DNA from 4 places in the Micromonospora sp. SL1-18 genome. Region 1 is predicted to be linked to each of the others. Evidence: riboswitches for the same ligand, from Rfam matches in the RefSeq annotation. Region 1 holds a riboswitch; each other region holds the start of a gene.
What was found. A riboswitch is a leader RNA that binds a small molecule or an ion and turns the genes downstream of it on or off. The one in region 1 is predicted to bind cyclic di-AMP.
Positions count from the first base shown of each region.

Region 2: it holds a riboswitch for cyclic di-AMP, as region 1 does, so the genes downstream of both, ACNAW0_RS02370 (C39 family peptidase) here and ACNAW0_RS14975 (coiled-coil domain-containing protein) in region 1, are expected to answer to the same signal.
Region 3: it holds a riboswitch for cyclic di-AMP, as region 1 does, so the genes downstream of both, ACNAW0_RS23410 (NlpC/P60 family protein) here and ACNAW0_RS14975 (coiled-coil domain-containing protein) in region 1, are expected to answer to the same signal.
Region 4: it holds a riboswitch for cyclic di-AMP, as region 1 does, so the genes downstream of both, ACNAW0_RS03565 (coiled-coil domain-containing protein) here and ACNAW0_RS14975 (coiled-coil domain-containing protein) in region 1, are expected to answer to the same signal.

Region 1 is NZ_JBLROA010000026.1:54,337-62,274, forward strand. Features, by position in the region: gene ACNAW0_RS14965 (helix-turn-helix transcriptional regulator) at 5-346, opposite strand; gene ACNAW0_RS14970 (carbonic anhydrase) at 575-1,192, shown strand; gene ACNAW0_RS14975 (coiled-coil domain-containing protein) at 1,195-2,214, opposite strand; cyclic di-AMP (ydaO/yuaA leader) riboswitch at 2,219-2,350, opposite strand; gene ACNAW0_RS14980 (YibE/F family protein) at 2,504-3,847, opposite strand; gene ACNAW0_RS14985 (hypothetical protein) at 4,045-4,308, shown strand; gene ACNAW0_RS14990 (metal-sensitive transcriptional regulator) at 4,356-4,655, opposite strand; gene ACNAW0_RS14995 (heavy-metal-associated domain-containing protein) at 4,751-4,960, shown strand; gene ACNAW0_RS15000 (hypothetical protein) at 4,996-5,961, shown strand; gene ACNAW0_RS15005 (heavy metal translocating P-type ATPase) at 5,976-7,938, shown strand, end outside.
Region 2 is NZ_JBLROA010000003.1:124,517-132,454, forward strand. Features, by position in the region: gene ACNAW0_RS02345 (RNA-guided endonuclease InsQ/TnpB family protein) at 1-1,097, shown strand, start outside; partial or broken gene ACNAW0_RS02350 (acyltransferase) at 1,124-1,414, shown strand; gene ACNAW0_RS02355 (acyltransferase family protein) at 1,491-2,087, shown strand; gene ACNAW0_RS02360 (hypothetical protein) at 2,245-2,754, shown strand; gene ACNAW0_RS02365 (hypothetical protein) at 2,906-3,685, shown strand; cyclic di-AMP (ydaO/yuaA leader) riboswitch at 3,976-4,117, shown strand; gene ACNAW0_RS02370 (C39 family peptidase) at 4,321-5,190, shown strand; gene ACNAW0_RS02375 (alpha/beta fold hydrolase) at 5,292-6,059, shown strand; gene ACNAW0_RS02380 (CDP-glycerol glycerophosphotransferase family protein) at 6,072-7,787, opposite strand; gene ACNAW0_RS02385 (D-ribitol-5-phosphate cytidylyltransferase) at 7,819-7,938, opposite strand, start outside.
Region 3 is NZ_JBLROA010000058.1:21,412-28,113, reverse strand. Features, by position in the region: gene ACNAW0_RS23425 (zinc metalloprotease) at 1-861, shown strand, start outside; gene ACNAW0_RS23420 (pyridoxamine 5'-phosphate oxidase family protein) at 928-1,473, opposite strand; gene dcd (dCTP deaminase) at 1,552-2,130, shown strand; gene ACNAW0_RS23410 (NlpC/P60 family protein) at 2,202-3,236, opposite strand; cyclic di-AMP (ydaO/yuaA leader) riboswitch at 3,249-3,386, opposite strand; gene ACNAW0_RS23405 (N-acetylmuramoyl-L-alanine amidase) at 3,623-5,668, shown strand; gene ACNAW0_RS23400 (C40 family peptidase) at 5,732-6,702, opposite strand, start outside.
Region 4 is NZ_JBLROA010000005.1:55,056-62,993, reverse strand. Features, by position in the region: gene ACNAW0_RS03595 (WD40/YVTN/BNR-like repeat-containing protein) at 1-617, shown strand, start outside; gene ACNAW0_RS03590 (cellulose binding domain-containing protein) at 502-1,677, shown strand; gene ACNAW0_RS03585 (hypothetical protein) at 1,780-2,184, opposite strand; gene ACNAW0_RS03580 (STAS domain-containing protein) at 2,608-2,967, shown strand; gene ACNAW0_RS03575 (SRPBCC family protein) at 3,061-3,513, shown strand; gene ACNAW0_RS03570 (hypothetical protein) at 3,533-4,051, opposite strand; gene ACNAW0_RS03565 (coiled-coil domain-containing protein) at 4,160-5,227, opposite strand; cyclic di-AMP (ydaO/yuaA leader) riboswitch at 5,232-5,365, opposite strand; gene ACNAW0_RS03560 (cation diffusion facilitator family transporter) at 5,511-6,425, opposite strand; gene ACNAW0_RS03555 (HelD family protein) at 6,513-7,938, opposite strand, start outside.

The DNA.
Region 1 (7,938 bases):
GGCGTCAGGCTTCGGCGGCGGCGCCGGTGGCCGGCTCGGCGGTGAAGAGGGCGAGCAGGGCGCCGACCTGCTGGTCGGCCTCCGCCGGGTGACGGAAGTGGCCACTCGGGTTGATCGTGTACTCGTTGCGCCGCCCCACCCGGGTGCGGCGCAGGTAACCACCGGCTTCCAGGTCGGCGACGATCGCCTGGGCGGCCCGCTCGGTCACCCCCACCTCGTCGGCCACGTCACGCAGCCGCGCGGTCGGGTTGCGCGCGATGGCCAGCAGAACGTGCCCGTGGTTGGTGAGGAAGGTCCAGTTCCGACCGCTCCCGTTCTCGCCCGCTGTCGTCGCCATGCTGGCCATGGTATGGCCCCGGCCCGGGCTTCCCCGCTCCTGCCCCAGTCCGGCGGCCGGCGGCCCCGCCCCACCAGATCGGGTGCCCGTGAGTGGTCAAGCGGCGGCCAACACATGAAATGTGTATCACGTAAAACTTGACGTATCTTGGGCCTGGGTGTGAACGTGGTTGGCGCGGCCCTCTCCGCCGCCGACCGGTCTGACCAGGTCGTTTCGTGCGAGGACGAGGTGACTGCTGTGATACCGACCACTCCTGAGCAGGCGCTCGCCGAGCTGTACGCCGGCAACCGTCGCTTCGTCACCGGCGTACCCCGCCACCCGAACCAGGACGCCGATCACCGGGCCGCCGTCGCCGACGGTCAGCACCCGTTCGCGGTGATCGTCGGCTGCTCCGACTCCCGGCTCGCCGCCGAGATCATCTTCGACCGCGGCCTCGGGGACCTCTTCGTGGTGCGGACCGCCGGCCACACCGTCGGCCCCGAGGTGCTCGGCAGCGTCGAGTATGCGGTCACCGTGCTCGGCACCCCGCTGGTCGTGGTGCTCGGCCACGACTCCTGCGGGGCGGTGCAGGCCGCGCGCGAGGCGGTCGCCGCCGGCGCCTCTCCGGCCGGGCACCTCGGTGCGGTGGTGGAGGCCGTCGTGCCCAGCCTGCGCCAAGCGGCCCGACAGGGCGTCGAGGACGTGAACGCCATCGTCGACATCCACATCGCGCAGACCGTCGAGGCGCTGCTGGCCAGGTCGGCCGTACTCGCCGAGCGGGTGTCCGCCGGCCGGTGCGGGGTGGTCGGCATGTCGTACCGGCTCAGCGCGGGCGAGGTGCGGACGGTGGCCGAGGTGTCGGCCGGCACGCCCTAGACCTAGAGCATCGACATGTGGACGTGGTCGGTGTGGTTGGAGGGGCCGCTGTATGACCTCCAGCCTGTTGCCGGGAACCAGATCTGCCGGTTCCAGATCACGTAGTAGATGCCCAGCCGGTCGGCGTTGCGGATGAGGAAGGCGGCGACGTTGTTGCCGTACATCCGCATGTCGTTGTTGTGCCAGGGTGCGAAACCGCTCTTCTGCAGCGACCAGTCGCAGGCCCGGCCCTTCGGGTGCTCCCACGGCCCGCCGGGGCGGTAGCAGCCGGCGAAGCGGTCGAAGCCGGCTCGCCGGACCTCCTTGTAGGCGTGCAGGGTGCGCGGGGTGATGTAGCCCGAGGTGGTCGGGTCCTTCGCGGTGCGTGATTCGGCCGTCCAGCCCCCGTCGGCCGTGCGACCGGGCCCGATCCGGGCGACCGGCGAGGTGGCCGAGACCAGGCCGCCGGTGAAGCCGCGTCCGCCGACCAGCTTCAGCGCCTTCTCCGCCTCGGCCTTCTCGCGCGCCATCGCGTTGGCCTGCTTCTGCTGCTCGCGTACCTCGGCGTCGAGGGCGAGCTTGGCCTGCTCGGCCCGGGTCTTCGCCGCGTTGGCCGCCGCGAGCTTCTGCGCGTTGACCAGGTTCAGCTCGTCCAGGCCGGCGGCCCGCTGGACGAACGTGTCGGGCGTGTTGCTCTCCAGCAGCATGGCCAGCACGCCGACCCGGCCGGTGCGGTACGACTGCGCGGCGATTTGACCGACCTGTGGGCGCAGCGCATCGAGCTCGGCCCGTGCCGCGTTTATCTCGAGGGCCAGTTGGAGCTGGCGCCGCTTCGACTTCGCCAGCTTCGCCTTGGCCTTGAGGTAGCCGCGGTTCGCGGCGTCCAGGACGTCCGTGATGAGCGGAGGCTCATCGTCCTCCTCGTGCCCAGAAGGGGTGGGGTTGGTGGGCGCGGCCATGGCCGGGGTCGGCCCGGCGACGATGGCGAGCGCGGCAAGCACGGCCACCACAGGTGTCAAGCAGCGGCGCAGGGGTGCCGTCACAGTGTTCCCTTCCGTCGACCGCCGGCCGGGTTAGCTGCCGGGTTCGGGACGGAAGTGGCCCCTACCGCTGGCGCGGATTCACCCCAGGTGCGTTGGTTCCCCGGCTCGCCCTCGGGCGATTGGGCGGCGGCACCGCAGGCGCTGGTGCACGCCTTCAGCGGTGGCCGGAGGGAGATTACCTGACAATCCATGCGGTGAGCTACGCCCAGAAGCCGACCAATGGCGCGATTTCGGCGTAGCTCTGCGTGACCAGCATCGCGTTCGCAATCGATGGTCACGCTGCGGAGTGTCACCATGCGACCTCCGTACCTCCGTCCGCGCCGCGCCGCCCCGTGACCGCTCCGCCGAGCGCCTCCAGGGCGTCGTCCCGCTCGGCGGGCGGCCGGGCGGCCGGCGGCCCGGAGGGCGGCACGGTGTCCGTTCCGGCGCCCCGGCGGGTGTCCGTCGCGGCGCCCCGGCCCGCAGTGGTGACGAGGGCGGCCAGGCCGGTGGTCAGCGGTACGGCGGCGATCAGGCCGAGCGTCGCCACCGCGCTGCGGACGATCTCCGTGGCCATGAATTCGCTGGTCAGGATCTCGCTCAACGGGCGCGAGTCGGCGACGAGCAGGAGCAGCAGCGGCAGCGACGCGCCCGCGTACGCCAGGACGATGGTGTTGACCGTGGAGGCGATGTGCGCGCGGCCCACCCGGGTGGCCGCCCGGTAGAGCTGGAGCCGGGACAGCCCCGGATTCGCGTACGCCAGTTCGGTGACCGTGGCCGCCTGGGTGACGGTGACGTCGTCCAGCACGCCGAGTGAGCCGATGATGATGCCGGCCAGGAGCAATCCGTGCAGGTCTACGTCGTGCTGGAACATCGACAGGGTGGCGGCGTCCTCGCTGCCGAAGCCGGTCAGATGGGTGGCCGCGATGGCCAGGGCACCGAGGAGCCCGGTCAGCACCAGGCTGCCCAGGGTGCCGAGCACCGCCACCGAGGTCTGCGCGGTGATCCCGTGGGTCAGGTACAACACCACGAACATGATCAGCGCGGACCCGACGATCGCCACCAGCAGCGGCGGCTGGCCGGCGTTGATTCCGGGCAGCACGAAACCGAGCAGGAGGGCGAAGCTCGCGACCAGGCCGCCCAGCGCGGCCAGCCCGCGCCAGCGGCCGAACGCGACGATGACGACGCCGAACAGCACGACCAGCCAGACCAGTGGCGCGCCGCGCTGGTGCTCGGCGATCTGGTAGCTCTTCGCCGTCGGGTCGGCCGGGTCAGTCAGCTCGACCAGCATGATCGCGTCGCCGACCTCGACCCGGGGCGCCCCGGGCCCGGTCGGGACGGGCACCTCGACCTGCTGCCCGGCGTCCGGGCCCTGCTCGACGGTGACGGTGACGGTCCCGCAGGGGCCGGTGGAGTCGCCTGGGCCGCCCTCCGGCGATTCCGGCGTGGGCGGGCAGGACTCGGTCACCACCCGGGTCACCGTGCCGTGGTAGCGCGGCACCTCCGCGTTGCCCGCCGGCTCCCGCGTGTCCCGTGGCCAGAGCGCGAGCGCGGCGACCACGGTGACCAGGAACAGCGGCACCACCGTCGCGACGAGGACCTGCCGCACCCCCTTCGGAGCGGACGGGGCGGGACGGGTGTGGTCGGCGCCCATGGCGGGTCTCCCAACGATTGACAGCGGGACACGTGTCGCCGGGCCGGTCGGGTCACCGGCCGGCGGTGGCACCGGCTGAAGAAGCAGGCCGGTCGCCGCCGCGGAATGGTAGCCAGGCCGGCAGCGGGTCGTAGCGGACGAGTGGTGTCCGGTGGTTCCTCCCGGCCCGCCCCGCCGCGCCCGCTAGCGTGGTCCTCGTGCGTACGGCGCCAGCGGTGATGACCGGACCGTGGGTCCGGCTCCTGCTGCTGATCAGTGCCCTGGTCGGGCTGACCGCCATGCACACCCTCGGCCATGGGACGCACGCCACCGGCGGCGACCCGGCGGCGCACGCGGCGGCCGGGCACGCCGTCGCGCCGGATGCGGCGGCCGGTCTGACCGACGACTGCCAGGGCGACGGCTGCACCCAGCGCTCGCCCGGCGGATCTTGGACGCCCAGCAGGCCGAGTTCGACGCCATGAAGAAGCTGCTCGACCGGCTCTGAGCCCGCCGTCGCCGGAAGTCCTGATCAGCCCCGCTTCATCAGCCGGCCGACGGCGGCCATCATCTCGGTGGCCATCTCGTCGGCGCGGCCCTCGGCGGCGCCCTCACGCATGCAGTGCCGGGCGTGCCCGTCGAGCAGCCCGAGGCCGACCTTGTCCAGGGCGGCCTGGATGGCGGAGATCTGGGTCAGCACGTCGATGCAGTAGCGGTCGTCCTCGACCATCTTCTCGATGCCGCGGACCTGGCCCTCGACACGGCGGAGCCGCGCGAGCAGCTGTTCCTTGCTGGCGGTGTAGCCCCGGGTCGGGGTCGTCGGTGCGGTCATGACGTTGAGGATAGCCTACCCCTCGGGGGTATGGTACGTTCCGATCTGTGGCTGATACCCCCACCGGGTAGCGGTAACAGGAGGGAGATTTGCGAATGGCAACCACGACGTACCAGGTGCAGGGCATGACCTGCGGGCACTGCGCCAACTCGGTCAGCTCCGAGGTGGGCGCGATCCCGGGCGTCAGCGACGTCCAGGTCGACCTGGCCTCCGGCCAGGTCACCGTCACCAGCTCGAGCCCGTTGGATACGGACACCGTCCGTGCCGCCGTGGACGAGGCCGGCTACGACCTCGTCGGGGCGTGACGGGTCCCAGGACCCGAAGGAACCGAGGTGCATCAATGAACACGGCGACGAAGCTGAGCGGCTTCACGCTCGGCCTCGCGGCGGTGTTCGGCGCGGCGTACGGGGTCGGCCAGCTGACCGGCCCCGTCACCCCCGCCGCCGAGTCCCGCCACGAAGCCACGGACCCCGGTCACGGCGACGGCCACTCGGCCGCCCCCACCGAGCACCTGCCCGGCGGGTTGCTCGTCTCCGACCGCGGCTACACCCTGCAACCGGTGACCGCCCCCGCCGGCGAGTTCGCCTTCCGGGTCACCGGCCCGGACGGCCGGCCGGTCACCCGCTACGACGTGGCCCACGAGCAGCGTATGCACCTGATCGTCGCGCGCCGCGACCTCTCCGGTTTCCGGCACGTCCACCCGGAGTTGGCCGCCGACGGCACCTGGCGGGTCGCCTCGCCGCTCGCCGGGCCCGGCGTCTGGCGGGCGTTCGCCGACTTCACCCCGACCGGTGGCGAGCCACTGACGCTCGGGGTCGACGTCACCGTCCCCGGCGCCCTGGCGGAGCGGCCGCTGCCGGCACCCGCCACCAGCACCACCGTCGACGGCTACACCGTCACCATCAGCGGCACCCCGCAGCCCGGCCGCACCAGCCGGCTCACCCTGACCGTGAGCCGGGACGGCCGGCCGGTCACGGACCTGCAGCCCTACCTCGGGGCGTACGGGCACCTGGTGGCGCTGCGGCAGGGCGACCTGGCATACCTGCACGTGCACCCGGAGGGCGCGCCCGGCGACGGGCGGACCCCCGCCGGGCCGGCGGTCACCTTCTCCGCCGAGGTGCCCTCGGCCGGGTGGTACCGCCTCTTCCTGGACTTCCGGCACGGCGGCGCGGTGCACACCGCGGAGTTCACCGTCGTGGCGGGCGACCCGGGCACCCCGGCGGCCCCGGCCACCGGCGCGCCGGCCCCGACCACCACAGCGACCTCGGACGCCGGGCACGGCGTCCCCGGTCACGGGCACAATTGACCGGAGGTGCCGCGATGACATCGACCGCCAAGTCTCTACCGGTCGCGCCGAACCAGATCGAACTCGCGATCGGCGGCATGACCTGCGCCTCCTGCGCCGCCCGGATCGAGAAGAAGCTCAACCGGATGGACGGCGTCGAGGCCACGGTCAACTACGCCACCGAGAAGGCCACCGTCCGGTACGCCGACGAGGTCACCCCGGACGACCTGATCGCCACCGTGGAGAAGACCGGCTACACGGCCGAAGTGCCGCCGCCCGCGCAGGCCGCGGTCGAGGCGGCCGCCGAGCCGGTGGACGAGCTGCGCGGGCTGCGTACCCGGCTGTGGGTGTCGGTCGCGCTGGCCGTGCCGGTGATCCTGCTGGCCATGGTGCCGGCCTGGCAGTTCACCTACTGGCAGTGGGCGTCGCTGGCCCTGGCCGCCCCGGTCGTGGTCTACGGCGGGCTGCCGTTCCACCGGGCCGCCTGGATCAACCTGCGGCACGGAGCGGCGACCATGGACACCCTGGTGTCGCTCGGTACCCTCGCCGCGTTCGGCTGGTCGCTCTGGGCGCTCTTCCTCGGCGACGCCGGGATACCCGGGATGACCCATTCGTTCCGCTTCGACATCACCCGCAGCGACGGTGCCGGCAACATCTACCTGGAGGCGGCAGCCGGGGTGACCGCCTTCATCCTGGCCGGGCGCTACTTCGAGGCCCGGTCCAAGCGGACCGCCGGCACCGCCCTGCGCGCCCTGCTGCAGATGGGTGCCAAGGACGTCGCGGTGCTCCGCGGCGACCGGGAGACCCGGATCCCGGTGGACCAGCTCGGGGTCGGCGACCGGTTCGTGGTCCGGCCCGGCGAGAAGATCGCCACCGACGGCATCGTCGAGGAGGGCACCTCGGCGGTCGACGCCAGCATGCTTACCGGCGAGTCCGTGCCGGTCGAGGTCGGGCCCGGCGACACCGTCGTCGGCGCCACCGTCAACGCCGGCGGCCGGCTGGTCGTCCGGGCCACCCGGGTCGGCGGGGACACCCAGCTCGCCCAGATGGCGAAGCTGGTCGAGGCGGCGCAGACCGGCAAGGCGGCCGTGCAGCGGCTCGCCGACCGGATCTCCGGGGTCTTCGTGCCGATCGTGATCGCCCTGACCATCGGCACGCTGGGCTGGTGGCTCGGCAGCGGGGGCGGGACGACGGCCGCCTTCACCGCGGCGGTGGCTGTGCTGATAATCGCCTGCCCGTGCGCCCTCGGCCTGGCCACCCCGACCGCGCTGCTGGTCGGCACCGGACGCGGCGCCCAGCTCGGCATCCTGATCAAGGGGCCGGAGGTGCTGGAGTCCACCCGCCAGGTAGACACCGTGGTGCTGGACAAGACCGGCACCGTCACCACCGGACGGATGACCCTGGTCGACGTGCTCCCCGCCGCCGGCCAGGACGCCGGCGAACTGCTCCGGCTGTCCGGCGCGCTGGAGGCCGCTTCCGAGCACCCGATCGCCCGGGCGGTCGCCGAGGGCGCGGCGCAGGCCGGTCCGGTGCCGCCGGTCACCGGCTTCGCCAACGCCGAGGGGCTCGGCGTGACCGGTTCGGTCGAGGGCCGGGACCTGGTGGTCGGGCGGCTCCGGCTGCTGCGGGAGCGGGGTCTCGACGTACCCGAGGAGGTCGTGCGGGCGGTGACCGACGCGGAGGCCACCGGCCGGACGGCGGTGCTGGCCGGTTGGGACGGCCGGGCCCGCGGCGTGCTCGCGGTGGCAGACGTGGTGAAACCCACCAGCCGGGCCGCCGTCGCGCGGCTGCGCGAGCTCGGGCTCACCCCGGTGCTGCTCACCGGCGACAACACCACGGTCGCCCGGGCGGTGGCCACCGAGGTCGGCATCGACCAGGTGACCGCCGAGGTACTGCCCGCCGACAAGGTCGACGTGGTGCGACGGCTCCAGGCCGAGGGGCGGACGGTGGCCATGATCGGGGACGGCATCAACGACGCCGCCGCGCTGGCCCAGGCCG
Region 2 (7,938 bases), on a different contig from region 1:
AGCGGAAGCGGATGTTCGACGCGCTGGAGGCCGACCGGTGGGCGGACGACCCGTTCCTGGCTCGGCAGATGCGCCGGCACTGGAAGCGGGGCCGCAACCGCACGCACGATCAGATCGTCGTACGCGCCGACAACTACAATAACGCCGTCGATGGGCGGGGCCGGTTGTGGCTGGTTGTTCCTGGTCTTGAGCCCCGCAAGATGGTCAGGATCCCGCTGTCGACGACGGTCGCGCCGACGGGAACGCTGCGGTTGATCCTGCGGGGCGGTCGGGTGGAGGTGCACTACCAGATCGACGCAGCGCACCTGCCGTCATCCCGACGGTCGTGCGGTGAGGCAACGGTCGGTGTGGACAAGGGCTACACCGAGGCCCTCACCGACTCTGACGGCGAGCCCCACGGTGAACGGCTCGGTGAGCTGCTGACCAGCGAGTCGGATCGGCTGAAGGAACGCAACCGGCGCCGGGCGAAGCTGCGCTCGATCGCCAACACCGCCGCCGCCCGCGGTAACCACGCGAAGGCGCAGCGGATCAAGGTCAACAACCTCGGCACCGCCAAACGGGACCGGCAGGCCACCCGCCACCGGGCCCGGGTGCGGACGGAAATCTTCACCGCCGTGCACGAGGTCATCGACAAGGCCGCCACCATCGTGGCCGAAGACCTCACCAAACGCTTCACCGCCCGCAAGAAGCTCGGCAAGAACATCAATCGGCGTCTCGCCGCGTGGACCAAGGGAGTCACCGCCGAGGCGCTGAAGAACGTGTCGGAGCGTAGAGGTTCTGCGCTCGTTCCCGTCAACGCCGCCTACACCTCACAAACCTGTCACCGCTGCGGACGCTTCGGCCGCCGTAGCGGGGACCGGTTTTACTGCACCGCGTGCGGGGTGGTGTGGCAGGCCGACGTGAACGCCGCGATCAACATCCTGCACCGATTAGGCGATCCCGATATCGCCCTGCACACCCCACACCAGCGGGTGAAGCAGATCCTGCAGGACCGGGCCGATCGCCACCGGACCAGACTGCCGGTCCAGGACTCCAGCCCAGCCACCACGGCCAGGCGGAGAGCGAAACATCCGAACCGCTCAACAATGAGCAACTAGTAGGAAGCAGTTCTTCTTCATCCTCAGTGCTGGTCTGGTCGTACCGCGACGGCGAGCCGCGGCGTACCTTCCTGCGCTGCCGGCTGGCCAAGATCTATCCGAACCACCTGGTGATGTTCGTGGTGGCGCTGGCCGTCGCGTTCTGGTTCGCCGACCCGATCGCCCCATGGGCCGCGCTCGGCAACCTCTTCCTGGTGCAGGCCTGGCTCCCCTTCGACGGGTACTACTACAGCGTCAACAACGTGAGCTGGTCGCTCTCCTGCGAACTGGCCTTCTATCTCTGCCTGCCGTTCGTGCTGCCCTACCTGCGCCGGGCCCGCACCGGCCTGCTGTGGGTGGCGGTGGTCGCCGCGCCGCTGCTCATCCTGGCCCTCTGGCCCCGGTCAGCTGCTGGTGCCCGAGGAGAACCGGTGGTGGTTCGCCCAGGTCTTCCCGATGGCCCGGTCGCTGGAGTTCTGGATGGGCGTCGCGGCGGCCGAGTTGCTGCGCCGGGGCCGGTGGCGCGGGCCGACCCTGCCCCTGGCCAGCCTGCTCTTCGCCGCCATCTGGGTGATCGCCGCCCAGTGGATCCGCGCGGAGTTCTGGGCGGCCCTGCTCGCGGTCGCGTACCTCCTGGTCATCACCGCGGCGGCGGACGCGGACGTGCACGGCCGGCGGACGCCGTGGCGGTCACGCCCGATGATCTGGCTCGGTGAGGTCTCGTTCGCCTTCTACCTCGTGCACGTCCTGGTGATGAAGACCGTGCTGCGGCTCACCGGCCACTGGGGGGAGGGGCTGGGCGGCTGGTGGGGGCCGCTCTTCGTGCTGGCCTTCCTGGTGGTCAACCTGCTGCTCGCCGCGGCCCTGCACCGCTGGGTGGAGACGCCGATGATGCGCCGGCTGGGACCATCGCGCGGGCCCCGCCCGCCGGCCACCCCCGCCGCGCCGGTCGCGGTCCGCGTCCCACGGCCCAGGTCGGTCGAGTACGCCGGGCAGCGCGACCCGGGCTGAGCCGGGTGGCCGCCGCGCGGCGTCCTTCCGCCGCCGGACCCGTGGCGGGAGCCCGCCGCCCGGCCGCTGTCCACCCTGGGCGGTGCCGCCTTCCCTCGGCCAGTGCGACACGCCCGGCGATGGTGCTTTCCGGCCGTTTCGGCGGTAATTTGGATCCGTGCTTCCGATCGCGCTCACCTGTCCCCTGTGGTGGGTGGCGCGTTGGACCGCCCGCATGCTGGCCAGCCTGGCCGTGGTCGCCGCCTGCTCGCTCGGCGCCGCCGCGTTGCCCCTGGGCCCGGCCGCGACGGCTCAGGCGGCTGCCCCCACGCCCGCAGTCGACACGTCGGCCCTCCGGGCCGGGCACCTGAGCGCTCCCGAGCCCGGTGCCAACCCGGCCCTCCGGGGGCTGCTCCGCTGGTCCGACCGGGCCGCCGACGCGGTCGCCGGGGCCGGGACGGGAGCGCCCGGTGCGGTGGCCGGCCGCGGCGAGCATGCGGCGCCCGGCACCGACCCGGCCGGCGCCGCCCAGCGGCAGGTCGTCCAGGGCGACCTGGACCATGCCGAGCGGGCGGTCCTCTCGGTCGGCGGGCCCGGTCGGGTCGTGGCCGCTCCGGTCGACCGGCAGCGTGTCCTGGTCGGGCTGGTCCCGGCTGCCGCCGGCCCCCGGGCCCCGCCCGCCCGCTGACGATCCCGCGGGCCGCGGCCCGCGCTTGCCTTACCGAACCTCACCCCGCACCCGCCCGACGACGGCCAGACGGCGCCCGTACCCGGTCGCGCCCCGCCCCGCGGGCCCGTGTGGGCCTCTCCGCCACGCCGTTCCCGTGAGGTACCGACCAATGCAGAAGATCGTTCTCTATCACTTCGTCGCCAAGGTTCCCGAGGCCGCCGCCATCTGGTCGGTCCTGCTCCTGCTCGCCCTGGGCGTGCTGACCGTGCTGGTCACCCGGCCGGAGCGCCCGGTGGATCCCGCCCCCGATCCGGCCGCCGAGGAGGCGGCCCGCCGCGCCGACCTGTGCCGGTACGCCGACGAGGTGGCGGTGGCCGCCGCCGGGGCCGCGCGGACCGCCCGTCGGCGCCGCGAGCAGTGGCTGACCGCCCAGGAGGCGGCCGAACGGGCCTGGGAGGCGTACGACGAGTCCGAGAAGGCCGCCCGGCGCCTCGCCGGCGCCGTCGTGCTGCCCGAGCCGCGGACCCCCCGGACGCCGGCCGAGTACGCGGCCCGGGAGCGGTGGCTGCACCACGCGGCGATGGCGGCGCACTGGCGGGGCGACCTGACCGGCCGGCAGCTCGCCGACGTCCTCGCCCACCGCAACGGGTGGAACCCGCGCCGGCACCCGGCCGAGCAGGAGTTCGTCCTGGCCCGGGCGGCACGCGACGGCCGGCGGGCCGGCTGGCGGGCCGCCACCGAGCGCGAGCAGCGGGCGTGGCGCGACGCCGAGGTGGCCGCCGAGGCGGCCCGCACCCTGGCCGCGGAGGCGTACGCCGCCGCTGAGGCGCTGCGCCCCCGCCCGGTCTCGGTACGCCGCACCGAGCCGGTGGCCCTGGCCCGCGCGGCGGTGCCGGCCGGCGCGACCGGCGTCCGCACTGCCCGCTTCCGTCCCGCGCGGGTCGGCTGAATCGTTACCAAAAATCTGGTGAGCGAGGTCACCGCAAGCGCGGAAACGGTCATCCGGGTAGGCTCGGGTGATCGACTCCCGCAATTCCGGGCCGATCATCCACCCGTTGTCCGATTCGGGCCCGGCAGTCCCGTGATAACTGCTTGTCCCATTGAGTGACGTCAGGTTGCCTGCTGTTCCGGTCGGCGTCGCAATTCCGATGTTTAAGCAGGTAGGAGCGCTTGGCAGGCGGTGAACTCACCGGTAGTGTCGGCGCGTCTGGTGCGGTTTCCGATCGCATGTGGCGACGCCGTACCGACCCGCTCAATCGTGATCAAACGAACCGGGGACCCAGTGCAACACCGGGGTGAATCCGCGAGCTGCGACCCGCGGTAGGGCCTACTTCCCGCCCGAATCCGTCAGCTAACCCGGTAGGCGGCCACGGAAGGAGTGCCCTCCTCGTGCCATCCACCCCCCGATCCTCCCCCCGCCTCCACGGAGTGGCGGTGCCCTCGCTCGCCTGACCGGCGAGCCGAGTTCCGGTAACCGCCCTCGCAGCCCGGCTCACCGGGCGCTTCCCTTCCCGCGGCCATCCCGCCTGGCAACGCGCGTGACCTCGTCCGCGCGTCGGGCCGGCGTGTGCCGCACAGCCCCTCGTGGAGGAACACGTGAAGCACCACCTGAACCGTAAGCTGCGGCGCCTCGTGACCGAGCGCCCTTACCAGATCGTCGCCGGCTCCGCCGCGGCCCTCGTGCTGGCCGGCGGCGTCAGCGTCGCGCTGACCGGCACCGGCGACGCGCCCGCCCAGCAGGAGCGCGCGTCCGCCGTCACCGAGCTGGCCCCCCGGCTCGGTGAGGTCGCCAGCCGCGGCGAGGCGCAGGCCGCCGCTCCGGCGCCGTCCCAGTCCGACTCGCCGAGCGCGTCGCCGAGCCCGTCCGCGTCGCCGTCGCCGTCGGCGAAGCCCAGCACCGCCAAGGCGAACCCGGACGTCACCCGCAAGCCGAAGCCGAAGCCGCCGTCGAGCAAGATCCTCAACTACAACTACGAGGCGCAGACCGACTACTGGAACTGCGGCCCGGCCGCCGTGCGCAACGCCCTGAGCGCGAGCGGCATCGAGACCACCCAGGACGCGATGGTCGCCCCGCTGAACGCCGGCATGAACGGCACCGACTCGGCCGAGGACACCACCCGGGGGCTGAACCAGATGGTCAAGGGCAGCCCGTACCGGACGCACGTGATCCCCGGCCAGGCCGCGACGCCGGCGCAGATGGACCAGCTCCAGGCCGACCTGGTCAAGGCGATCAGCCACCGTCGTGGCGTCGTGGTCAACATCGCCGGCTCCGCCACCGACACCGACGGCGGCTGGCACTCGTTCCCCGGCGGCCACTACATCGCGGTGGTCGGCTACAAGAACAACGGCCGGACCGCGCTGATCGCCGACTCGGCCAACCCGGCGATGCCCTCGTACTGGATCACCACCATCGACCTGGCGAACTGGGCCGCCACCCGAGGCTACTCGGCCTGATCGCACCCCTCCCCGTCGGGCACCGGCTCCTGCGAGCCGGTGCCCGACCGCGTACGCGGGGGTCTCGCGCGTCGTGCCGGTCCGGTGGCACACTGCGCCGTATGGCCGACGAGACGGGAGCCCGCCATCTGCTGCTGCTGCACGGCCTGGGTGCCACCGGTGAGGTGTGGCTGCCCTGGGCGCCGCAGCTGGAGCATCGCTGGGCGGGCCGTTGGCTCGCCCCCGACCTGGCCGGCCACGGCTGGTCGCCGCCGCTGCCGGCGTACTCCTTCGCGGCCCTGACCGAGCGGGTGGTGGCGGGGCTCGGCCCGGTGGCCGAGCGGCTCGGGCCCCGGGACCGGCTGGTGCTGCTCGGGCACTCGCTCGGCGGGGTGGTGGCGCTGGCGCTGGCCGCGCGGTCGCGGCGGCTGCCGGTCGACGCGGTGATCGGGCTCGGCATCAAGGTCACCTGGTCCCCGGCCGAGCTGGACAAGGCGCGCGAGCTGGCCCAGCGGCCGGTGACCTGGTTCGCCAGCCGGGACGAGGCGGCCCGCCGCTACCTGCGGGTGGCCGGGCTGGTGGGGCTCTTCGCCCCCGACCACCCGGTGGTGGACGCCGGGCTGCGGTGCGAGGACGGCCGCTGGCGGCTGGCCATGGATCCGGCCGCGTTCGCGGTCGGCGCGCCGGACCTGCCGGCCCTGCTGGCCGACACCGACGCCTCGGTCGTGCTGGCCCGGGGCGAGCACGACCCGATGGTCACCGACGCCCAGCTCAAGGAGCTGGGCGTGCCCGTCGTCACCCTTCCCGGCCTGGGGCACAGCGCCCACGTCGAGGATCCCACCGCCGTCCTCGACCTGCTCGCGCCGTTCGCCGCGCCCGGCCGGCCGTGACGCCGTCGCCCGTCAGGCGCTGGGGGAGAGCGGCGAGCCGTCGGGGGCGACGATGTCGGTGGCGCGCGGGCCCGGCGGGTCCCAGCCCGGGTCGAGCTCGCGGCGGGCGGCGTCGAGGAACGCCTCGGTGTACGACTCGGTGGGGAAGTCGCCCAGGTAGCGGGTGCGGGTGGCCCAGCGAACCGCCGCCTTCGGGTCGGTGTCGAGCAGCTCGGTCAGCACCTCGTCCACGTTGGACATGTCCCGGTGCAGCACGTAACCCGAGCCGGCGAGGGGGAACCGTGCGACGAAGTGCTCACCGTCGGCGCCCATGTCGGTGACCGCGTACGGCTTGCCGGAATAGAGCCAGTCGGAGACCACCCCGGAGACGTCCGAGATCAGCGCGTCGGAGCGGTTGACGCAGTCTGTCAGGGTCAGCTCGCGGGTGGCCGCCGCCCCCCACAGGTGCGCCCGGCCGGTCTTCGCCTGGTCCGCGGCCAGCAGCTCGGCCAGCCGGGCCAGCTGCCGCGCCGAGGCCGGGTTCTGCGTGGTGTACGGGTGGTGCCGCAGGATGATCGTGGCCCCCCGGTCCAGCAGCCGGCGGATCACCGTCTCGGCGACCGGCAGCGAGCAGTAGTTCGCGTCGGCGTGGTGCCCCGTCCAGGTGGGCGTGTAGAGCACGGTCGGCTGCGCCAGGCCGCGGGCCGGCTCCCGGCGTACCTCGATCGCCTCCACCTGGGGCCGGCCGACCACGACGAACTTCTCGGCGGGGATCGTCACGCCGGCCCGGGCGTACCGGTCGATCGCGGCCTGCCCGGCCACGAAGATCCGGTCGAAGATCGCCGAGACCGGATTGGCGCTGGGCGCCTTGTCGCTGTCGCCGTGATGCAGCTGCACGTGCGTGAGCTGCGAGAGGCGCAGGCAGTGGCTGTTCTTCGCGCCGTGGTTGACGTAGAAGGCCACCCGCAGGCTCGGCACCAGGGCCTCGTCCATGGCCTTGAGCGTCGGGCAGCAGACCACCGGCGCGCGGGTCGCGGCGGCGATGGCGGGCAGGAACTCCGGCTCCCGCACCAGGACCAGGAACGGCCGGCCGATCCGCTCCAGGTACGGCAGCCACATGGTGACCTGGTACGCCGAGCCGGGCGGGGCGGAGAAGTAAAGCACGAACTCAGGCTGGTGCCGGCGCAGCGCGCGGCCCACCGGCCCGCCCCCGGCCGACGGTCGGAACCGGCGCCGGGCCAGGTCGAGCCCGAGCGCGCCGCAGCCCGCGCCGACCAGCAGGGCGGCGGCCAGCGCCACCCAGGCGGGCAGGGCGAGGCCGGCGGCCACCGCCACCAGGGTGAGCAGCACCAGCAGCACGTCGCCGAGCCGGTCGGCGACCAGCGGGGTCCAGGAGCGGACCGGAAGGTTGGCCGTGCGGATCTCCAGGGCGCCGGCGTCGCGCAGCGGCCCCACCAGCAGTACCAGGCCGAGCAGCACCAGCGCGGTGGCGGCCAGTGCCGGGTCGAAGCCGTCGTCGAGCCGGCGGGCGTACCCGACCAGGATTCCGGCAGCGACGAGCACCGACTCGGCGACGCCGTCGGCGCTCGGCCGGACCCGCCGTTCCCATCCGGCGGTGACCAGGGCGGTGACCGCGACCGCCAACCCCCAGTCGGTCGCCCCGGTGAGCGCCGCCACGAGGAAGGCCAGCACCGCCAGCCCGGTGGTCAGCGCCCGGGCGAGCGCCTTCCGGACCAGGTCACCGCGCATCTGGATCGTCCCGTCCCGCTGCCTGACCCGGTCAGGCGCCGACGCCCGTGGGCACTTGCTCAGGCGATTGCGCGCCGGGCTGCGTGCCCACCGTGGCGGCCAGCTCGCCGGGGGCGCGGCGGACGTCGATGACCTGACCGGTCAGGTCGGA
Region 3 (6,702 bases), on a different contig from region 1:
CCGGCGGGAGGCTGCGTCGCGCCGGCCGACCTCCACTCGAACGCCCGGGTGAAGGCCGGAGCGCACGTCCGGCACGACCCGAACGAGCTGACCGCCGCGCAGGTGCGGGAGCGCGAGGCGGATCTCGCCGCCGCGCTGGCCGAGCGGTCCAGGTTCCGCCTCGGGGCCGGGGCCGCGCCCCTGGCGACCGTGACCATCCCGGTCGTCGTGCACGTCATCCAGCGGGACAGCACCCGGGCGGGCGGCAACATCCCGGACTCGATGATCACCCAGCAGATCAGCGTGCTGAACCAGGCCTACAGCGGTGCCACCGGCGGCGCCGCGACCGCCTTCGGGTTCCAACTTCAGAAGATCAACCGGGTCACCAACCCGTCCTGGTACCCGATCGTCTCGGGCTCCTCCGCGGAGCGGTCCATGAAGACGACGCTGCGCGAGGGCGGCAAGAACACGTTGAACATGTACCTGGGTGAGCTGAGCGACAACCTGCTCGGCTGGGCGACCTTCCCGAAGAAGACGCTGGACAAGATGGACGGCGTGGTCGCGCTGAACGAGTCGCTGCCGGGCGGCACCGTGACCAACTACAACCTGGGCGACACGGGGACCCACGAGATCGGCCACTGGCTGAACCTCTACCACACCTTCCAGGGCGGTTGCTCGGGCCAGGGCGACGGCGTCTCCGACACCCCGGCCGAGGCGTCACCGGCCTACCAGTGCCCGACCGGGCGGGACACCTGCACCGCGCCCGGCCTGGACCCGATCCACAACTTCATGGACTACACCTACGACTCGTGCATGTACGAGTTCACCCCCGGACAGGCCAGCCGGATGCTGACCGCGTGGAACGCCTACCGCGCGGCGTAGCAGCCCAGCACGGCACGCCGGTGCCGGTCCCGTTCCACGACGGGGCCGGCGCCGGCTCTTGCGGGCTCAGGCGGCCGGCCGGCGGGTGTCGAACCCATGGCGACCACGTCGGGCCTCGGGTGCGACGGCGGCCCGGCGGGTCGGGCCGGTCGCCTGCGGGTCGAGCCAGACCCGCACCTGCGGCCGGCTCACGCCAAGGTAGGTCGTCTGGTCGCGCCGGGTCAGCATCGCCACGTCGACGGTGAACTCGAACAGCCGCCAGTCGACCTGCGGCGCGGCCCGACCGAGCGCGGCCACCTGGGCCACGATGGCCGGGTCGGTCACCGGACGGGCGCGGCCCGCGACGTACGCCTCGTCGTCGCTCTCCTCGGCTGGGAACGAGTGCAGCGCGTAGCGGCCGTCCCGTTCGAGGTCGCGGCGCTTGGGCGAGTCGATGACGAAGCAGTAGAGCCCTCCGTCGGTGATGACCGGGGAGACCGGGTGGACCCGGGGACCGCCGTCGGCGCGGACCGTGGCGAGGTAGCCGAAACCCGGCCCGTACTGCTGCAGGAGAAGGCGGATCTCGTCGGCGAGGCGGGGCTCGTCGGCGGCGAATTCGGACCAGGAAGCCATGCGGACATTCTATCGAACAAGTGTACGAGCGCGCAGTCCGACACGCAGGTCGCCCGTACCGGTCGCTATGGTGTTGCGATGCTGCTATCCGACCGCGACCTGGCCTCCGAGATCGAGGCGGGCACGCTCGCGCTGGAGCCCTTCGAGCCCGCGCTGGTGCAGCCATCCAGCATCGACGTACGCCTGGACCGGCTCTTCCGGGTCTTCAACAACCACCTCTACACGCACATCGACCCGGCGTCGCGGCAGGACGACCTGACCTCGACGGTCGAGGTGCCCGAGGGGGAGCCGTTCGTGCTGCACCCGGGCGAGTTCGTGCTCGCCTCGACGCTCGAGGTGATCTCGCTGGGCGACCAGCTCGCCGCACGCCTCGAGGGCAAGTCGAGCCTGGGCCGGCTCGGGCTGCTCACCCACTCGACCGCCGGTTTCATCGACCCGGGCTTCTCCGGGCACGTCACGCTGGAGCTCTCCAACGTGGCGAACCTGCCGATCACCCTCTGGCCGGGCATGAAGATCGGCCAGCTCTGCATCTTCCGGCTCTCGTCGCCGGCCGAGCACCCGTACGGCTCCGCGGTCTACGGCTCGCGCTACCAGGGGCAGCGCGGCCCGACCCCGAGCCGCTCCTGGCAGAACTGGCGGATCTGGCCGACCCGTTGACCGGCCGGCCCGGTGTTAACAGGGGCCCCTTCCTCTACCGCAGGCGTTAACAGGGGGCCCCTGCTTTCACCTCAGCCGGGGCGGCCGTAGCTGTTGATCTGGCCGTCGTCGACGCGTTTCATCGTGATCGGCTTGCCCGACTGGGAGGCGTGCACCACCCAGCCGTTACCGACGTACATGGCGACGTGGTGCAGGTCGCTGTAGTAGAAGACCAGGTCGCCGGGGCGCAGCTCGCTGCGGCTCACCCGCCGGGTGACGTTGTGCTGCTGCCGGGCGTTGTGCGGCAGCGAGGAGCCGGCCCTGTCCCAGGCCGCCATCGTCAGGCCGGAGCAGTCGTAGTGGTCCGGACCGGCGGCGCCCCAGACGTAGATCTTGCCGATCTGGGCGCAGGCGAACTTGACCGCGACCCCGGCGGGGCCACCCGGGTAGCCGGCGGGGCAGGGCGCCGGGCGCAGCGGGCCGCCACCGCCGTTGCCGTACACCTTGAGCCGCAGCTTCTGCAGCCGGGCGATCTCGGCGTCGATCTGCTTCTTCTTGGCCGCGAGCTGGGCCTCGGTCCGGGCCAGCTGGGCGATCATGTTGTCCAGCGGCTTCTTCTTCGCGGCCAACCGGTCGCGCAGGTCGGCCACGGCCTGCACCTGCCGCTGCTGGCGGTGCGCGAAGCGGTCGAGCAGTTCCAGGCTGTCGACCAGCTGGCCGGGCGACTTGCTGCCCAGCAGCGCGTTGACGGTGGAGATGTTGTCGCCCTTGTACGCGTTGACGGCGAGGCCGCCGACCTGCCCGAGGGCCTGATCGACCTTGGCCTGCAACGGGGCGATCTGCTTGGCCAGCGCGGCGGCCTTCTTGCGCTTGGCGGCGAGGTCCTCGCGGGTGGCGTTGACCTGTTCGATGATCGGTTCGAGCTTGTTCCAGTCCTGGTCGATCTGGCGCTCGATCTCGGCGACCGTCGGGTCGGCGTGGGCCGCCGTGGCGCCGCCGGTCAGGACGACGACGGTGCCGACCAGGGCCGCGAGGGTGGTGGTGAAGCGGGACCAGCGTGGACGCGGCGCAGCCGCCGACCGGTCGACCGACCGGACCGACGGTGGCCGCGGGGCATGGTTTGCCACCGGGCTCCGTACTCCTTCTTTCCCGACCGCCTACCGGGTTAGCTGACGGGTTCGGGCGGGAAGGGAGCCGCCCTACCGCACCGCGGTGCGGATTCACCCCAGGTACCTGGGTCCCCGGTTCGCACGGAGGCGACTCGGCGGTGTCCGACCGTCACCACCCGGGCTGGACGGTGAAGCTACCGGCCGACGAGTGAACAGAGTAGAGATCGCCGTTATCAATCCGCAACCCGAGACGCCGTGACACTCCGTACGCAAATTCTCGGCCACGACCGCCGAGGGTGAAGATTTCTTTCGGACTGCATCGTTATCTGGAAAGGTATTGACCGGACGCCATGCGCGGAGCAAGGGTGAGGAAGCAGTGACCCCCATCCCGATCTGGAGGTTTGATGCACCTCACAGCCCTGCCATCGCGCAGACGGATACTGCTGGCCGCCGCCGTCGCGGCGGCCACCGCTATCGCGACCACCGGTCCCACCGCGGCGGCGCCCCTCGCCGCCGGGACCACCGACAGCCCCGACCGCCAGCAGCAGTACGCCGCCGCGGCAGCGGAGTACGGCGTGCCGCAGAACGTGCTGCTCGGCGTCTCTTACCTGGAATCCCGCTGGGACACCCACCCAGGCCAGCCCAGCACCAGCGGCGGCTACGGCCCGATGCACCTCACCGACGCCGAGCAGGTCGCCTCGACCCCGTCCAGCGCGCACGTGGACGAGAACGAGGACCCGCGCGGCGACGAGTCCCGGCCGCTCAACCTTGACCTGACCGCCGCCGCCGAGCCGTCCGGGGACACCCTGCCCCAGGCTTCGCTGCAGACCCTCGACGCGGCCGCCAACCTGACCGGCGAGTCGAAGGAGACGCTGCGCGACGACGCGGCGGCCAACATCCGCGGCGGGGCGGCGCTGCTGGCGTCGTACCAGCAGCAGCTGGGTGGGCCGGTCGGTGCCGGCAGCGACCCGGCGGCCTGGTACGGCGCGGTGGCCCGGTATTCCGGCGCGGACACCGAGGACGCCGCGGCGGCCTTCGCCGACGAGGTGTACGACCAGATCAGCCAGGGCGCCAGCCGGACCACCGACGACGGCCAGCAGGTGACCCTCGCCGCCACGACGGTGAAACCGGACCAGTCCGGGCTGCACCAGCTCGGGCTGCGCCGCGCCGAGCGGCCGGACGGCCTGGAGTGCCCGGTCCGCCTCGCCTGCGAGTGGATCCCCGCGCCGTACGGGGAGTACTACATCCCGAAGACCAAAACCTGGGACTACGGCAACTACGACATCGGCAACCGGCCGGCCCAGCAGAAGCTCGAGTACATCATCATCCACGACACCGAGGGCTACTTCGGCCCCAGCCTGGGCCAGGTTCAGGACGTGACCTACCTGGGCTGGCACTACACGCTGCGGTCGGTGGACGGGTACGTCGCGCAGCACATCAAGGCGAAAAACGTCGGCTGGCACGCCGGCAACTGGTACGTCAACGCCAAGTCCATCGGCATCGAGCACGAGGGCTTCGCCGGCCACGGCACCTGGTACACCGAGGCGCTGTACCGGGCCTCCGCCAAGCTGGTCCGACACCTGGCGCTGCGGTTCCAGATCCCGCTGGACCGGCAGCACATCCTCGGCCACGACAACGTCCCCGGCATCGCCCCCGCGAACGTCGGCCCGATGCACTGGGACCCGGGCCCGTACTGGAACTGGTCGCACTACTTCGACCTGCTGAAGGCGCCGTTCCACTCGACCGGCACGCCGCACACCGGCCTGGTCACCATCGACCCGGACTACGCGAACAACAAGCCGGCCTTCTACGGCTGCAACCGGCAGCCGCCGGGCGTCCCGAAGCCGCCGCCGGACCCCGAGCCCTGCCCGCTGCGCGGCTCCTCCTCGGTCATCCTGCGCGCCGCCCCGAGCCCGACCGCACCGTTGGTCAACGACCTGGGGCTGAACGACAAGGGCACACCGAACACCATGTACATCTCCGACCACGGCGCCCGCGCCTCGGCCGGTCAGACGTACGCCATCGCCGAAATCCAGGGCGACTGGACGGCGATCTGGTACCTCGGCCAGAAGGCTTGGTTCTACAACCCGGCCTCGGCGCCGGCGGCGAAGTGGGCCAACGGCTTCGTGGTGACCCCCAAGCCCGGAAAGGCCACCATCCCGGTGTACGGGCGGGCCTACCCGGAGCGGGCCGCCTACCCGTCCACCATTCCCTTCCAGGGCATCGCTCCGCTGCAGTACACGTTCAAGGCCGGCCAGCGGTACGCGGTCGGCGGCGTCCTGCCGAGCGAGTACTACCGGGCCGTCTCCTTCGACGGCTCGTCGCCGGATGACCGCACGGTCGTCCGCGGCCAGCTCCAGTACGTGCAGGTCCAGTTCGGCCACCGGGTGATGTACGTCAACCTCGACGACGTGCAGATCCAGCCGGCGGCGGAGAACGCGCCCCGCTGATCCGGGACGAAACGAAGGCCCCCGGTCCGTGCGGACCGGGGGCCTTCGTGGTGGTCGGGAGGATCAGGTGACGCGGCGGAAGCCGGCGACCGGCATGTAGCTGAGCGAACCCACCTGGACCGGTTTGCCGGTCCGTGGCGCGTGCACCATGATGCCGTTGCCGAGGTAGAGGCCGACGTGGTGCAGGTCGCTGAAGAAGAAGACCAGGTCACCGGGGCGAGCATCGCTGCGGGACACGGCCCTGCCCTCCCGCCACTGCGCGCCGGTGAAGTGGGTGAGGGAGATGCCCGCCGCCTTGTAGGCGTACTGGGTGAGGCCGGAGCAGTCGAACGCGTTCGGGCCGGTGGCGCCCCACACGTACGGGTCACCGACCTGGGCGCAGGCCGTCTTGATGGCGGTCCGCGCCGCGTTGCTCACCACGCCGTCGATGGCCGGGCAGCCCGCCGGGCGGATCGAGGTCACCGGCAGCATCGCGGTCAGCCGCTTGATCTCGGCGTCGATGTGCTTCTTCTTGGCCGCCAGCTCGTCGCGCTGCTTGATCTGGGTGGCGATCAGCGCGTCCAGCTTCTTCTTCTGCGCGTTGTACTTGTCGCGGACGGCGAGCACGCCCGCGATCTGCTTGTGCTGCTGCTTGGCCAGCCGGTCCAGGATGACGAGCTGCTCGGCGAGGGTGCCCGGCTCGGTGCTCACCAGCAGGGCGCCGATGTCCTGCGCCGGGCCCGTCATGTAGTAGCGGGAGGCGATGTCGCCGACCTTGTTCATCGCCAGGGTCGACTCCAGCTCCAGCGGCACCATCTTCTTCTCAAGGTCCGCCGACTTCTTCTTGTTGGCCTTGAGCTGGGCGCGGACCTTGTTGTAGCTCTCGATGGTGGGCTCGAGCTGTTCCCACTGCTTGTCGATCTGTTGATCGATCTCGTCCACCGACGGCGAAGCGTGCGCCGGAGCCGCCAACAGCCCGGCACCGACCGCGACGGCCGCGACCAGGGTGAGGAGACGACGTACGACCCGGCGCGCTCCGATCGGTCGGAGGGAGA
Region 4 (7,938 bases), on a different contig from region 1:
CGGTCTACCGCACCACCAACGGCGGTACCACCTGGGAGCGGATCCCCGGCCAGCCCACCGGCTATCTCGCCCACAAGGGCGTCGTCGACCTGGTGGGCGGCTACCTCTACATCGCCACCAGCGACACCGGCGGCCCGTACGACGGCGGCAAGGGTGACGTGTGGAAGTTCAACCGAGCCACCGGCGCCTGGATGCAGATCAGCCCGATCCCGTCGTCCAGCGGCGACGCGTACTTCGGCTACTCCGACCATCTACGGCACCACCGAACTGACCAGGTGGGACACCGGTGGGCAGTTCACGGTCAAGCCGATGGTCAAGGGCCTGGAGGAGACCGCCGTACTCGACCTGATCAGCCCGCCCTCAGGCGCCCCGCTGATCAGCGGGCTCGGCGACATCGGCGGCTTCCGGCACACCGACCTGGCCGCGGTGCCGTCGATGATGTTCACCCAGCCGGTCTTCACCAGCACCACCAGCCTCGACTACGCCGAGACCAAGCCGTCGGTGCTGGTTCGGGCGGGCAACTTCAAGAGCTCGGACCGGCCCAACGACCGGCACGTCGCATTCTCCACCGACGGCGGGGCGAACTGGTTCCAGGGCAGCGAACCGGGCGGGATTAACAATGGCGGCACAGTGGCCGTGTCCGCCGACGGCAGCCAGTTCGTCTGGGCGCCCGGCGACGCCGGCCAGCAGGTGGTCCGCTCGGTCGGCTTCGGCAACTCGTGGACCGCGTCGACCGGCATCCCGGCCAACGCCACCGTCGAGTCCGACCGGGTCAACCCGAACAAGTTCTACGGGTTCAGCAACGGGAAGTTCTACGTCAGCACCAACGGCGGGGCCGGCTTCACGGCCAGCGCCGCCACCGGCCTGCCCACCACCGGCGTGAAGTTCAAGGCGCTGCCCGGCAAGGAGGGCGACGTCTGGCTGGCCGGCGAGGGTGGCCTCTGGCACTCCACCAACTCCGGGACCAGCTTCACCAAGGTCACCGGCGTGAGCACCGCGATAAACGTCGGCTTCGGCAAGGCGGCGCCCGGGCAGACGTACCCGGCGCTGTTCGTCATCGGCACGGTCGACGGCCAGCACGGCGTCTACCGCTCCGACAACGCCGGCGGAAGCTGGGTGCGGATCAACGACGACCAGCACCAGTACGGCAACGCCGGCGAGGCGCTGACCGGCGACCCGCGCGTCCACGGCCGGGTCTACCTCGGCACCAACGGGCGGGGCATCCTGGTGGCGGACCGGCTCGGCGGCACGCCGCCGCCGACGACTGCGCCCCCGACGACCGCACCGCCGACCACCCCGCCGCCGACCACCGCACCGCCGACCACCCCGCCGCCGACGACTGCGCCCCCGACTACGCCGCCACCGGCCGGCGGCTGCACGGCGACCTACCAGGTGACCAACTCGTGGCCGGACGGCTTCCAGGGCGAGGTGACGGTCAGCAACAACGGCCTGCCGACCAGCGCCTGGTCGGTCTCCTGGAACTTCGCCAACGGGCAGCAGATCAACCAACTCTGGGGCGGCACGTACACCCAGAACGGCAGCCTCGTGGTGGTCAAGGACGCCGGCTACAACGGCGCCCTCGGCACGGGAGCCAGCACCACCTTCGGCTTCCTCGCCAGTTGGAGCGGGACCAACTCGGTGCCCGCGCTCACCTGCACCGCGACCGTCGCCCGCTGACCGGGCCGTACGGTGGCCGTCCCGTCCGCGGGGCGGCCACCGCCGCGTCCGCGCCGACTGCGGTGCCTCAGGCTCGCCGGAACCCCCGTTGGCGGGTGCGGGTCAGAAGTCCAGGCCGTCCGGGGAGTCCAGCCGGTCCACGTCCACGAACTCGATCTCCTCGACGTCCCGTACCCGGCTTCCGGCGGCTCGGGCGGCGGTGCCGGCGGCCCAGCCGATCGCGGCGCCGACCAGCGCGGCGCCGACCAGCAGCGCCCAGGGCAGCGTCGGCCGGCGGCCGGTGAGCGCGTCGACGGCGTGGGTGGCCCGGCGGCGGGCCTCGCCGGCGGCGGAGCCGACCAGGTCGCCGGCGCCCTCGGCCAGCCCCGACCCGTTGCGCCGGGCGGAGCGGGCGGCGTCGCGGACGCCGTCCCCGGCGGAGCTGACCGCGGAGGCCAGGTGCTGCCACGCCTGGTCCGCGATCCGCTCGGGCTTGCCGCGGCGCTCCAGCAGGGTAGTTCCGAACATGGTGTTACCTCCTCGGGGGTGGAATCCGGCGGCCACTTCGGACTCCGGCGGTCGGGCATCGTGGGACGGTCTGCTCACCCGGGCAGTGCCCCGCCCGGGGCCGCCGCAAACCATCCAGGTCAGGCGTGGTCGATGGGTGCGGCGGGACCAACCAGCCGAACGCGCCGGGACCGGATCCGGGCCGGACCGGCGCGGGGCCGCTAACCTGGGTCGGCGGATCGACATTGCCCGGTCGGTCGTTGGAGTATGAGAGTCTGTCGACGCGAAGAACAGGAACTGGAGGAAACCGGACTGGGATGCCCAGGTGTGCCCAGTTCGCGAATTGCCCATCCCGAGGGGTGGCGACCGAGGCATCGGAGGAATACTCTCGGTCGCGGCCCGCGTACTGATGAGGCGCCCGTAGGGGCGAGTGGAGGTGCTCGCGTGAGCCTGTCGATCGTGCAGTCGGTGTTACCGGGTGGTGTCGTCCAGATCGCCCCGCGGGGCGAGATCGACGTCGACACCGCGTACGAAGTGCGGGAAGCGATCGCCGAGGTGCTCGCGAAGGGCCATCCGTCCCGGGTCGAGCTGAACATGCGGCTGGTCACCTTCCTCGACTCCGTCGGCATCAGCGCGATGGTTGCCGGTTTCCAGACCGCCGAGGTCAGCGGTGTGAAGCTGCTTGTCACCGAGCCGAGCCGATTCGTGCACCGCCAGCTCTGGGTCACCGGCCTGCTGGGTCTCTTCGGCGCTCCCGAGCCGTACCTCGCCGACAGCACTCCCGAGGTACTGCCCGGCGCCTGAGCCGCCCGGTTCCGTACGCTTTCGTCGACCGTTGCCAGCCGAACCCCGGTTACGCGACGATCGTGCGGATCGCCGACGGCAAGGGAGTACGGCGTGCTCAGCAGCGACAGTTTCAGCTACACCGTGCAGGCCCGCTGCACCCGGGCGGATGCGCTCGCCCTGCTCAGCGACCTGACCCGGCAGGGTGAGCTGCATCCGCTGATCGTCCGGGTCCGTCCGCTGCCGCCCCGCCCCGGCGCCCTGGCCAGCTACGCGATCACCGACCGGCTGGAGCTCGGGCCGCTGCACTTCCCGGTCACCTACCAGGCGGACGTGCTGGTCGCCACCGAGGACGAGGTGGAGACGGTGGCCCGCCAGCAGCCGGCCACCACCGTCCGCAACCACACCCGGCTGCTGGACGAGCCCGGCGGCGTGGTGCGTATCGACGTCGAGATCACCCTCTCCGCCCCGGCGCCCCTGTTCGGGTACGCCTTCCGGCAGGCCCGGGCGGCCCACCTCGGCCTCGCCAGTCGGCTCAGGGCCGCCCTGGAGGGGCCGGCTGACTGAGAGCCCGCGGGCTCTTCAGTCAGCTCCGCCGCCCGGCGGTTCGCGACAACTCCGGACGTCGGGCCGTCGGGGCGGCCGGGCGCAGCCGCCCCCACGGCTTGTAGGTGGACAGCACGGTCGTGACGATCAGCAGGGTGCTGGAGACCGTCGGCGGGATGACCAGGTCCAGCCGGTCCCGGGCGGTGAGGTCCGGCCCCAGCTCGCCGAGCCGGCGCACGGTCGGGGTGAGCAGCAGCAGCACCAACCCCAGCATCGCCGTGGTGATCACGAACTTGACCAGCACCCAGCGCCAGCGCAGCAGCCCCCACGGGGTGAACAGCGCGCTGGCCAGCCCGACCAGCCAGACCAGCACGCTCAGCGGGGCGAAGAGGTACGTGACCAGCAGACCCGCCGCTGGATAGACCACCTCGGGGTCGGCTCCGCGTAGGCCGGCGACACCGAGGGCCAGCAGCACCAGGTCGACGCCGAGCCAGCCCAGCGCGGTGACCAGGTGCAGGGTGAGCAGGGCCTTGCGTCCGGCGGGTGAGAGTCGGCTCATGCCCCGATGCTCGGTCCTCGCCGGCCCCGCGTCGTCGGACGCACGGCGACCTCCGACGTACGTCGGTGGGCGTAGGTGGCCCGCCGGGCGGCGGGCCACCGGCGAGCCTCAGTACACCGACAGGTGCACGTGGTTGGTGTGGTCGCTGGACGGGTCGCCGTTGCCGCCGCTGTACGCCTTCCAGCCGCTGCTGGGCAGCCAGATCTGCTTGTACCAGATCACGTAGAGCACGGCGAGCGGGTCGGCGTTGCGGATGAAGTACGCGGCCAGGTTGTTGCCGTACGTCTTGTCGCCGCCGGTGGCCACCCCGCCGAAGCCGCCCTTCTGGGCGGCGAAGTCGCAGGCCCGGCCCTTGGGGTGCTCGCCCGAGCCGCTGGGCCGGTAGCAGGAGACGTAGCGGGTGAACCCGGCCGCCTTGGCCTGCTGGAGCGCGTGCATCATGCGCGGGGTGATGCAGCCGTTGGCCGGGGTCGGGTCGTTCACGCTGCACGACTCCGAGGGCCAGGAGCCGTCGGCGTTGCGCGGTGCCGCCTTGGCGTTGGCCCGCGAGGTGCCCTGCACGCTGCCCCCGCCGCTCGTGCTGGCGGCCTTCTTGTTGGCCAGTTCCAGCGCGTGTTCCGCCTGTTCCTTGCGCTTGGCCATCACCGCGACCTGCTTGCGTTGCTCCCGGATCTCGCCGTCGAGCGCGGCCTGGGTGCGGGTGGACTGGTCCCGGGTGTCGATCAGGTTGCGCAGCGCGCGGTCCTCGTGCGCGGCGACCTGTTGCAGCGTGGCGGCCCGGTCCATGAAGCCCTCCGGGCTGCTGGTGTCGAGCAGCGCCGCGGCGGTGCCGAGCCGCCCGGTCCGGTACGCGACCCCGGCGATCTCGCCGACCTTGGCGTCGCGTACGCCCAGCTCGGCGTTGACGGTCTTGAGCTGGGTGGTGAGCTGTTGCTGCCGCTGCACCGACCGCTTCAGCGCCGCCCGCGCGTCCAGCCAGCCCTTGCTGGCCGCGTCGAGCTGAGCGCGCAGCGCCGGGGTGCCGCCCTCGTCGCCGGGCGGGGCGGCAAGCAGGCCGGTCGGGGCGGCCGCCGAGGCGGGGGAGACCGGCGCGGCCGCGACGCCGAGGGCGAGCGTCGCGACGAGCAGGGCCGCCAACCGGGCGGCCGTCCGTCGTACAGGTGCCACAGGTGGCATTCACGTGTCCTTCCGTCAACCGCCGACCGGGTTAGCTGACGGGTTCGGGACGGAAGATCCCTACCGCTGACGCGGATGCACCCCAGGAACGTGGTTCCCCGGCTCGCCGTGCTGCTGGCGATTAGGCGACGGCCGCCGCCCCGGCGCCGAAACGCGCCGCCGGGTGGAGACCGCGACCGAGCCTACCGGCCGTACGCCGACCGGCCCCCGGCGACGGGGACCGAGAATCGGGCTAAAGCCGGCACAGATGCACAATAGCCACTTGAATTTAAGTTTGTCCTAATTACCACTCCACAGGTCCGCATGCGCCGGTTGACGCTCCGGGTTCGATCTGCAACGTGGCGTGATCGATCCGGAAGTCCTCGTGCAGTGCGGCCCGCGCCGCGGCCAGCACCTCGCCCACCTCCGCGCCGGGCGTCGTGGTCAGGTGCGCCGAGGTCACGTCCATGCCCGAGGTGAGGGTCCAGACGTGCAGGTCGTGCACCTCGGCGACCCCAGGCACAGCGGCCAGCCGATCGCGCACCGCGGTCACCTGGAGGTGCTCCGGGGCGGCCTGCACCAGGATGCGCACCGCGGCCCTGCCGAGCCGCCAGGTGCGCGGCAGGATGAACAGCCCGATCGCGACGGCGACCAGCGGGTCGGCCCACCACCAGTCGGTGAACGTGATGACCAGGGCGGCGGCGATCACCCCGAGCGAGCCCAGCACGTCGCCGAGCACCTCCAGATACGCTCCGCGCACGTTGATGCTCTCCTGCGCGCCCGTCCGCAGCAGCGCGAACGCGGCCAGGTTGGCGAGCAGGCCGAGCACCGCCACGGCCAGCATCGGCCCGGCGAGCACCTCCGGCGGCCTGCCGAACCGGCGTACCGCCTCGACGAACACGTAGGCGGCGACCGCGCCGAGCAGCACCGCGTTGGCGAGCGCGGCCAGCACCTCCAGCCGGTAGAGCCCGAAGGTGCGTTGCGGATCGGTGTTGGCCCGCCGGGTGGCGGTGATCGCGGCGAGCGCCATGCCGATGCCAAGCACGTCGGTGAACATGTGCCCGGCGTCGGAGAGCAGGGCCAGCGAATCGGTGGCGAACGCGGTCCCCGCCTCGGCCAGCATGAGGGCGGCGAGCAGCCCGAGCGCGGCCCAGAGCCGACCCCGGTGGCGGTGTGCGGCGTTGGTGACCGTGCCGCTGTGGTCATGACCTGCGCCCACGCCCACACCCTTTCGCCCGTCACCCCGGCGGGGCCCAATTTATGCTCACATCGCTATGTATGCAAGTGAGCCGGGGCCCGACCGTCGTCAGCCGACCGGGTCGAGGGTGGTCAGGCGCTGGGTGGCCCGGGACAGCGCCACGTAGAGGGTCCGTACGCCCGAACCCTGATCGGCCCGGATCTCGCTCGGCGCCACCAGCACCACCCCGTCGTACTCCATGCCCTTGGCCTGGAGGCTGGTCACCACCTGGAGTCGGCCGCCGCCGAGGTCGCCCAGCCAGCCGGCGACCTCGTCCCGGCGCGGCACCGGCGTGATCACGCCGACCGTCCCTTCGACCTCGGCCAGCAGCGCGCCGGCCGCGGCCACGGTCGCGGCCGGCAGCTCGGCGGCGGGCACGATCCGCTCGACCGGCGGCACCCCGGTGGAGCGCACCGCGGTCGGCAGCGCCAGGTCCGGGTAGCGGCGGCGGATCTCCGCCGCCGCCACCGCGAAGATCTCGGCGGAGTTGCGGTAGTTGGTGGTCAGCTCGTACCGGTACCGGCGGCGCTGCCCCAGCGCCTGGTCCCGGGCCCGGGTCAGCTCACCCGCGTCACCCGTCCAGGCGGTCTGCGCCGGGTCGCCCACCACGGTCCAGGAGGCCAGCCGGCCCCGGCGGCCGATCATCCGCCACTGCATCGGGGAGACGTCCTGCGCCTCGTCGACCACCACGTGGGCGTAGTCGCGGTAGTCCTCCGGGCGCTCCCGGGCGGCGGCCCGGGCCGCCCGCTGCCGGTCGGCGAACGTGCTCAGCTCGCGAACGCCCCCGGCGAGCTGGAACGGGTCGCGCCTCGGCTTCGCCCGCTGCACCGGCTTGCCGAGCAGCGCGTCCAGCTCGTCCAGCAGCGCGATGTCGGCGATGGTCGGCCCCTCGGCGTCCAGGGTCCGGTACGCCCGCGTCAGCAGCCGGATCTCGTCGGCCGCCAGGATCCCGCCGGCGTACCGGCGCAGCCGCTCGGGGCGGGCCAGCCAGCCGAGCACGTGCCGCGGGTGCAGCCGGGGCCACCAGGCCTTGAGGAACTCGCGGAACTCCGGCCGCTCGATGATCTCGTCCTCGAACGCGGGCTGCTCCGGCAGCCGGCCGATCCGCAGCCCGCGAGCCTGTCCGTACAGGGCGGCGAGGACGGCGTCGAAGCCGCCCCGTCGCACCTCGTTGCGGCGCGCGCCGCGCGGCAGGGCCCGGTCCCGGATCGCGTCCAGCTCGGCCCGGCCCAGCCGGAGCAGCTCGCCCCGGTAGAGCAGGCGCAGCTCGGTGGGGGAATCCGGCACCGCGTCCCGGACCGCGCGTTCCAGCACCCGGCGCATCCGCAGCGACCCCTTCACCGCCGCCACCTCCGGCAGGTCGGTACGGGTCGCCGACATGCCCGGGAAGAGCGAGCCGAGCGAGTGCAGGGTGGCGGTCTCCTCGCCGAGCGAGGGCAGTACCGAGGCGATGTACTCGACGAACACGCCGGACGGGCCGACCACCAGGATGCCG